2 regions of the Anaeromicrobium sediminis genome follow, and region 1 is predicted to be linked to the other one. Evidence: riboswitches for the same ligand, from Rfam matches in the RefSeq annotation. Region 1 holds a riboswitch; the other holds the start of a gene.

Region 1 (4,965 bases):
AGTGTAGGTTCTCTAAGTTTCATAGGAAGAAGTTTGGGAGAATGTAAAAAAGAAGAAGCTCAAAATATATTTAAAACAGCATTTGTATCTATTACAACAGTATCTTTAGCAATAGCATTAATTGGAAGATTATTTAGTGAAGAAATTGCAGTATTATTAGGTGCAAATAAAGTATTATTAGAGGGTGTGTCAATATATATAAGAACCATATCTATATTCGCTCCCCTAATGTGTTTAATGTTTTTATTCGGATTTACGAATAGGGTAGTAGGAAAGCCAGAATTATATTTAAAGGGTATGATTTTAAGTATAATTGTTAATATAAGTTTAGACTTTATACTTATAAAAGAATTAAGCTTAGGAATAATGGGAGCAGCATTTGCTACAGGAACAGCGTACGTATCAGCATTTTTTATTGTAGTACGTCCTATGTTAGATAAAAAGAATATAGTAAATATATTTAGTGGTAAATTTGATAAATCAACAATAGTACCAATGGCATATAATGGTTCATCAGAAGGAGTAATTGCAATTGCAATAGCAACAACTGCATATGTATTTAATATGGCATTTATGAAAATAGCTGGGGAAGCTGGTGTTGCAGCATTTACAACAATAAATTATATATCTCAATTTGGAACACTTATAATGTTTGGAATATCAGATGGAATAGGACCTATACTTAGCTATAATTATGGATATAAAAAACATGATAGATTAAATAATACATTAAAGTTAGCATCAAGGGTAAATATAGTTGTTGGAGTAGTTTTATTCTTTATCTTATTTGGATTTGGAAAACAGTTAGTATCATTATTTGCAAGTGGAAATGAAGAGATTTTAAACTTAGCAGTAAGTGGATCCAAACTATATGCCTTTTCCTTTTTACTGTGTGGATTTAATATAATTAATTCGGGATATTTTACAGCAATAGGGGATGCTAAAGCATCTATTATAATAGCAGCAAGTAGAGGGATAGTATTTATAATTTTAGGAATAAATATACTTCCCATGACTTTAGGAATGAGTGGAGTATGGCTTACAGTTCCATTTGCTGAATGTATGACATTTATTATAGGTATGTATTTAATTAAGCAAAATAACAATTTAATGGATAAAAAAGATTTAAACTATGAACACCTTCGTTGTTAATCATAAGGTGCCCCAAATATAATGGTGGTTTCCGTGGAATAAAAAAGGAAATTGGTATGGAGTTTTAACTTTAATTGAATATAATTAATAGGCAATAGGTCTTTGCAAAGTTATTATATAATTCAAGCCCCTTTAGAATTTCTAAAGGGGCTTGAATTATATAATAAAAAATACAAAAAAATCCAAAACATTAATTTTCCTTCACAAAACCATCACATGGGGTAAGTAGAATTTTCTTATAAATAAACCTAACTTATTTGCAAAAATAATCTAAGAAGAATCTATAGAATGATGTAGCTGCAAGGGAGGAACAAAAGGAATGAAATATTCAAAAAAAGCTTTAAAAAAAGTAGTACAAGGGCTAAAAAATATCTTTGATGCAACTGCTGAGGAAGTAGCAAAGGCCATGAGAGAGGCAGAATACACAGCGGAAGAAGTGGCACACGGCATAAAGGAAGTCTATAATGCACCTGATGGAGATATATTTGATGCGTTGGATTATGCTGGATACAGTACCAATGAGATAGATGATGCAATAATGAGTATGATTTGACTTAATGATGGTTTTCTTATTTAATATGGTTATTTTACAAAAATAAATGAAATTATAGACAAGTATTGCCACATGTTTGAATATAATAACTTTAACGAGGTAAAAATTGGAATATGAAAGAGGAGAAATACATATGAAAAAAATTAAAAGAAGAAAAGTTATGCGGGAAATTAAGAAAACAAAAGTCACAATAATAAGTATATTAATAGGTATAATGATTGGGACAATAATCGGAATGATAGGTAGTTAGATAACGGGGATAGTTGAGCGTGGTTTTTACTCAAACTAAGGGTTACGGTATATAGTCGGAGTCTGTACTTCTAAGTGTACAAAATAAAACTATAATTTTTAAAAATTGAATATCACCTACAACATCTTCAACTATAGATATTATCTTACCTTCTTTAATAATATCTACTATATATTCCATATCTGAATACATATTAAGTCTAAAATGCATTTTATAATGTTGAAATTTGTAAAAGCAATTGTTATAATTGTATTGATCCAATTATAACAATTGAATATCTTGTTTTGGGTACCAATATAAGGTTTAATAGGGAAAGTGGTGAAAATCCACTGCAGCCCCCGCTACTGTATACGGAGACAAAGCCAAATCCACTGGATTAATCTGGGAAGGATGGTAGAGAATGACCCGTGAGCCAGGAGACCTGCCTAAAGCTGTATATGGAACTTCGGAGGGAAGTAAGACCATAGAGTAGAACTATTTGAAAGATATTATCTTTTATTTTGATAAAGTTTTTTAAGTTAATAGAGATACGCTGTGCCTCCGTTTTTGCGGAGGCTTTATTTTTTTCTCTAGTATCTTACTGGGATTACTTTTATTAAAGTTAAAAGATTTAATATGATGGTACATGGTTACATTATTTAAAATACAAACATAAAAAAGGAGGACACAAATGAAAAAAATATCTTTACTTCTAGTATTTGTTTTAATATTTTCATTTACTGGGTGTACAAAGGATGAAACTACAAAAGCTGTAAATGAAGATGTGAAAATTGAAGAGACAAAGGAAACAAGGGAATATGAACCTATAACATTTAACTATGAAATTTACGGTGAAAATTATGAGATAACATTTGAAAAAGCTCCTGAAAGAGCTGTTACATTATCTCAGTTTATGACAGAAATGCTTTTAGCTCTAGGTCTTGAAGATAAAATGGTAGGAACAGCTTTTATGGATAATGAAATTTATCCAGAATTTAAAGAGGCTTACGAAAGTATACCTGTTCTTTCTGATAAATATCCTTCTAAAGAAGTGCTATTTTCTGTAGGACCAGACTTTGTATCTGGATGGGAATCAGCTTTTAATGAAAAGAGAGTAGCTTCAGCTACTGATATGATGGATAACGGAATAAATCCATATTTAGCCACATCCATAGGCGGTAGTGGTTCATTAGAAGGAGTTTATAAAGATTTTAGAGATTTAGGAAAAATATTTGCAGTAGAAGAAAAGGCTGAGGAAGTAATTAAAAAAATGAAAACAGAAATAAAAGGGATTCAAGACAAAATAGGGGATATTTCAGAAGAGGAAATGGTAAAAGTTTTTGTTTATGATTCTGGTGAAAAGGAACCTTTTGTTGTAGCTGGTGGAGGAATTAGTGGAGATATTATAAGACAATCAAAGGGAAAAAATATATTTGATCATATTAACAAGGGCTATGCAACTGTATCCTGGGAAGAAGTAGTTGAAAAAAATCCTGAGGTGATCGTAATAGTTGATTATGGAGATACAGATTATGATGCAAAATTAAACTTCTTAAAAGAACATCCGGCTTTACAGCATATAAAAGCTATAAAAGAAGAGAGATTTGTAAAAGTAAGCCTTGCAGATATGTCACCTGGTATTAGAAATACAAAAGCCATAGAAGAACTTGTAAAGGGATTCTATCCAGAAAAGTTTGAGTAAGATGAAGATTTTTGAGAAAAAACTATATTTTACAATATTATGTATAACTTTAAGTGTAGGCCTTATAGCATCCATAATAGCTTCAATTAGTTTAGGGCCTATAACCTTAGATTTTAAAGAAGTATGGAAAATTATAGCTAGTAAGTTGTTTTTCAAAGAGATTTTTCAATGTACTTGGAAAAAAACCACAGAAAGTATTGTTTGGAATTTGAGGTTTCCTAGGACTTTGTTAGCTATAATTGCTGGAGCAGGCCTTTCACTTTGTGGTATAATGATGCAAGCTTTAACTAAAAATCCATTAGCTAACCCTTATATTTTAGGTATATCATCAGGAGCATCTACTGGAGCTGTAATGATAATTATATTTGGAGGTTCTAGCATATTTGGAATACAGAATGTTTCCATAGGAGCCTTTATTGGGGCATTACTAGCAAGTTTATTAGTTTTTATACTATCTAGACAAAATGGTGTTTTTTCTTCAACACGTCTAGTACTAACAGGTGTATCAATAGCTGCTCTTTTTTCAAGTATAACGAGCTTTTTAATATTTACAGCACAAGATTATTCAAAGGTTCATGAGGCATTATTTTGGATGACAGGAAGTTTAGGTGGAGCTAAATGGGGCAATTTATTATGGCCTTCTGCTTGGCTACTAATTTCCTATGTGTTTCTAATTATATTTTCAAGAGGCTTAAATAGTTTATTGTTAGGAGAAGGAGTGGCAATTACTTTAGGGGTAGATACAAAATTTTTAAAAAATATGATTCTTTGTTTAGGAAGTATACTAACCGGATTTGTGGTATCAATAACAGGTGTTATAGGGTTTGTAGGACTTATAGTTCCTCATATATGCAGAACATTAGTAGGGGCAGATCATAAAAGAGTATCTACACTATCTCTTTTATTAGGACCGATTCTACTTATTTGGGCAGATATTTTGGCTAGGATGATAGCTAGACCTGAAGAAATACCCATTGGAGTAATTACCGCATTGTTAGGAGCACCATTTTTTATATGGTTAATAAGAAAGAGCTCTTATTCTTTTGGAGGAAAAAATGGATAGATTAGAAGTTTCAGATTTAGAATTTTCTATAGATGATAAAAAAATAATTGATAATATAAATTTATGTGTAAAAGAGAATAAGTTTGTTGGACTCATTGGACCAAATGGATGCGGTAAGTCAACATTGCTTAAAAATATATATAGATTATATAAACCACATAAAGGAGCTATATATCTAAATGGAACAAATATAGAAAAAATAAAAAATAAAGAAATAGCTAAAAATATGTCAGTTGTTTCTCAGGAAAACAATCATCAATTTGATT
Region 2 (4,965 bases), on a different contig from region 1:
TTCATTAAATAACCTTAAAGCTGCTTCCATAATCATTTCTTTTTTATCCAAATTATTTCACCTCTTATGCTAATCGCTCTTTCATTTTATCCATTCTTTTTATTTTTGTCAATTACAATTATATTGTCTAGCCCTTATTCCTAATTTAATAGATTCCCACTATTATTTATAAAAATATACGTATAACAACCTATCGTTATACGTATATTTCCCAACTTTATTTTAATTTAACACATATAAGTTTATTTTAATAATTCTGCTAAAGCCTTTGTATATATGACAGTCATTTTCATCAAATGATCTATACCTATATATTCATCCTTTTGATGAGCAAGCTCTACTTGCCCAGGAAATAATGGTCCAAATGCTACTGCATTTTCCATACTTCTAGCGTAGGTTCCTCCACCTATAGTTATTGGCTCCCTATTGTCTCCTGTTTCTTCTCTATATACCTTCATCAATCTCTCTATTAGTGCATGATCCTTTGGCATGTATATAGGTGCCATATAATCAGTCTCAACTATATCTATGTCATATGTATTAGTAACAGATTTCATACCATCATATATGGCATCCTTTTCATATGTAACTGGATATCTAACATTTACAGATACTTTAATTTCATCATCACTAAAATCTATTACTCCCACATTAAATATTAATTTTCCTGATTCCTTATCTTCAAATCCACAGCCTATAGATTGGCCATAGTATTCCATACCAATTTTGTCCTTATAGAAATTAATGAATTGGCCTACTTCATCATTCATATCTAAAGTATCTAAAAATACCATTAATTTTGATATGGCATTGTCACCACTCTCTGGTAAACTTCCATGGGCTGATACTCCATAGAATTTAACTATAGTAGTATCTCCTTCTTTTCCTGCATCTATTTTGATATTATTATTTTTTCCATATTCATATACTAAATTTAAGTCTAAATCCTTAACGTGAGCTTCAGCATAATCAGGAACCATGTTAGGTCTATTACCACCCTTTATTTTGGTCACTCTACATTCCCTATTTATTTTCTTAACTAAATCAAACATTAATATGCCCTTTTCTCCATGGATAGCAGGGAAATCTGCATCAGGTGTAAAAGCCATAGTAGGAACTTCTTCCCTTTCTAGATAATAGTTAATTCCTTCCCATCCACTTTCTTCATCTGTACCAAATATTATTCTAATTCTCTTATTCAGTGGAATACCACTATCTTTAATGGCTTTCATGGCATATATGGCACTTATGGCAGGCCCCTTGTCATCTATAGTTCCACGTCCATAGATTTTATCATCATGAATTTTAGCCTCATATGGAGGATATGTCCAGTTATCTCCTTCTGGTACCACATCTAAGTGAACTAGTATTCCTATCATTTCACTACCTTCACCAATTTCCCCATAACCTGCATAGTTGTCCACATTCTTAGTTTTAAATCCAAAACTCTCACATAAACTAAGGGCATAATTTAAACAATCATTTACCCCTTTACCAAAGGGCATGTCCCCGTCTGGTTCTGCCTTTACACTTTTAATCCTAATTATTTCTTGGGTACTTTTAATTATGTCCTCTTTAAGATCAGTAATTCTTTCCTCTAGTCTCATACTTTCACCTCTGTTTTATATAGTTACTTTCTATATTCTAATTTTTTCTTATTTTTCCTCTTTTAAGCAAAATAATACCCACATAAGGCTTATTCAACCTACTTGTGGGCATTAGGGCAAAAGTTATACTTTAATGAAAACTTTTCATCTTCATGTTGAACTTTAAATTTAACTTTAACTACATGCTCATTTACTTTAAGTCCATCATGAGAATAAAGGTATATTTCAACTTCATCATTAACTTTAAGATTAACTTTAACTTTATGACCTATATTAAATACATCATTTACCTCTGAACTAATAAATAAATATTTACTTATGAGTTTATCTGAACAATCTAATGTTAAATAATAAAGTTCTTCATTAACTTTATCCTTAACTTTAACTTTATGAAACTCCACATATATTTCTCCCATATACCCTTGTCCAATTATGGGACCTAAGTATATGCCTTTTCTAATAGAATCCTCTTTATATAAATAAAAATAATTCTTTCTGTCACTTGTATCCACTGAAAAATCATAATACATGCAAACACACTCCTTACTGGTTAATACATATATATGATACAAGCCCTATCTATGGAACACTTAATCTACATAAAAAATGAAATATTATAATTAATGTTCCACTTTATGTTTGATAATTATCTAACTTTTTAAGTTTTTACTTTTTATGAAAACACCTCTTATAACTTCTAATTACTCACTTACAAGAATTTAGCACAAAAAGACAACTTTCGTGCCATAAGAAAGAATATTACAAATATTGAATCTTTGTTGACATTTTCATATTTCTTGTTATACAATCACTTTAAACAATTCTATACGGAACTTTATGGTATTTTTAGTCTTTTAATTACAGGCTAAAAATTTAAAAGGGAAGTTTGGTGAAAATCCAACACGGTCCCGCCACTGTAATAGGGAGTAAACCTATGTTATACCACTGTTTTTATTTAAAAATGGGAAGGTATAGGTTTATGATGATCTTAAGTCAGGAGACCTGCCATAAAGATAAACGCCGTAATTACTCACGAGGATGAGGAGGTGTTATGATAAGGTCTTATGTAAAATAGCCATGCCTATTTTCACTACCTATTTGTAACTAATCTCTCTTGTGATAAGGGAGATTTTTTTATTTCATTTTATTAAGGAGGATATGTTTTTATGAATTTTGATTACGTAAAATTCGTCACGGATCCATTTGTACTAATATTTATGTCTGTCATATCGGGTCTAATTATAGGTAAATTTCAATACAAGAGAATCAAACTAGGCAATTCAGGTGGATTGTTCACAGGACTCTTTATTGGATGGTTTACTTACAAGAAATATGTAATTCCATATACTAATGATTCATCAATGCCTGCTTATGCACAAAAAATACTTTCAAATGGATTAGTTCCAAAGGAATTATTTTTATTTACCCTAATCTGCTTCATTGCATCTGTAGGTCTTTTAGCTTCCACAGATATAGGTAAGGTAGTAAAAAAATATGGTTTTAAATTTATGCTACTAGGTTTCCTAATTACCCTTACAGGAGCCCTTAGCTGTTATATTGTTTCTCTTTTAAATAAAAATATAAATATTTTTGCATTATCTGGTGTTTATGTGGGTGCATTAACAAGCTCTCCTGGATTAGCTGCCGCCCTTGAATCCGTTTCAGCTTTAGGAAAAGGTACAGAATCCATGGTAGGCCTTGGATATGCAGTTGGCTATATTCCTGGAGTAATAGTAGTTATATTCTCTATGCAGCTTTTACCTATAATATTTAAAATTGACGTTGAAAAGGAGAAAATTTCTTTCATACGTGAAATGGATAATGAAAAAGAAAAGATAGATTTAGACAATCTTAATTTTGAAATACTGCCCTTTTTATTTGTATGTATAGTAGGTTTTTTTATAGGACAAATAAAAATTTATTTAGGACCTGCAATCAATTATTTTAGTTTAGGCTCTACAGGTGGAGTATTAGTCTCTGCCCTACTACTAGGCCATATAGGAAAAATAGGTTTCATGAATTTTAGAATGGACACTAAAATTCTAAGTGCCATAAGAGATCTAACCCTATCCATATTTTTATCTATTGTAGGCCTTAGATATGGTTATTCTACTTTAACTAATATTAGGGGTGAGGGATTTATCTTACTATTTGTTGCCCTTTTATGTTCTTTGTTTGCAGTTCTTATTGGATTCTTAATAGGACGATATGTCCTTAAAATAAATTGGATTATGCTATCAGGTGCAATATGCGGAGGAATGACAAGTACGCCTGGACTTGGGGCAGCTATCGATTCATCTGATAGTGATTATGTGGCAACAGGCTATGGGGCCAGTTATCCCTTTGCTCTATTTGGAATGATAATATTCACCATTTTATTACAAAGAACTGTTATATAAAATAGACCTTAATTGAAACGACCTATTGATTCTACAATATTAAAATTTTAGGAGGATATGTTATGTGTTTAGATAGAATTAGAAATAAAGATTTACTAGATAGGGTCTGTTCCCCTAAGGAAGCTGCTATGTTAATTAAAGACGGAATGAATGTGGCCACAAGTGGTTTTACTCCTTCTGGATATCCTAAAGCAGTACCTATGGCATTGGCAGACTTAGTAAAAGAAACGGGTGAAAATATTAAAATCAATTTGTATACGGGTGCCTCTGTAGGTGAAGAATTAGATGGTATATTGGCAAAAAATAATTTATTAAATAAAAGACTTCCTTACCAAACTAACGAGAGTTTAAGAAACTCTACAAATAATGGTAATTGTGAATACTTAGATATGCACCTAAGTCACGTTCCCCATTATACTAAGCTAGGATTCTTAGGAAAAATTAATGTGGCAATTATAGAAGCTGTTGCCATAACAGAAGAAGGCCATATAATTCCTTCTACTTCTGTAGGAACTTCTCCAACTTATATACAAATGGCCGATAAGATTATTGTGGAAATAAATACTAGTCAACCTCTAGAACTAGAAGGTATGGCCGATATATATATGCCTAAAAAGCCACCCTTTACAAGGGCCATTCCAATAATGATGCCTAATGATAGAATAGGAACTTATTCTATCCCTTGTGAAATTGATAAAATAGCTGCCATAGTAGTTACTGATATAAAAGATAATGTAAGGCCACTGGCCCCTATAGATCCTATATCTGAAAAAATTTCTCATAACCTTATTGAATTTTTAGAAAAGGAAGTGGAATCAGGAAGATTAACAAATGAATTACTTCCTCTTCAATCAGGAGTAGGTAGTGTGGCAAATGCCGTTTTAGCAGGGTTAAATAATTCCAGCTTTAGGAATCTAGTATGCTATACGGAAGTTATACAGGATTCCATGCTAGATTTA

What was found. A riboswitch is a leader RNA that binds a small molecule or an ion and turns the genes downstream of it on or off. The one in region 1 is predicted to bind cobalamin.
Region 2: it holds a riboswitch for cobalamin, as region 1 does, so the genes downstream of both, CCE28_RS14210 (aspartate-alanine antiporter-like transporter) here and CCE28_RS21150 (ABC transporter substrate-binding protein) in region 1, are expected to answer to the same signal.

Annotation. Positions count from the first base shown of each region.
Region 1 is NZ_NIBG01000037.1:4,114-9,078, forward strand. Features, by position in the region: gene CCE28_RS21140 (MATE family efflux transporter) at 1-1,152, shown strand, start outside; gene CCE28_RS21145 (hypothetical protein) at 1,472-1,705, shown strand; gene CCE28_RS22415 (hypothetical protein) at 1,998-2,147, opposite strand; cobalamin riboswitch at 2,225-2,398, shown strand; gene CCE28_RS21150 (ABC transporter substrate-binding protein) at 2,626-3,636, shown strand; gene CCE28_RS21155 (FecCD family ABC transporter permease) at 3,638-4,699, shown strand; gene CCE28_RS21160 (ABC transporter ATP-binding protein) at 4,692-4,965, shown strand, end outside.
Region 2 is NZ_NIBG01000013.1:43,811-48,775, forward strand. Features, by position in the region: gene CCE28_RS14195 (TetR/AcrR family transcriptional regulator) at 1-51, opposite strand, end outside; gene pepV (dipeptidase PepV) at 243-1,607, opposite strand; gene CCE28_RS14205 (hypothetical protein) at 1,706-2,137, opposite strand; cobalamin riboswitch at 2,429-2,631, shown strand; gene CCE28_RS14210 (aspartate-alanine antiporter-like transporter) at 2,774-4,006, shown strand; gene CCE28_RS14215 (acetyl-CoA hydrolase/transferase family protein) at 4,069-4,965, shown strand, end outside.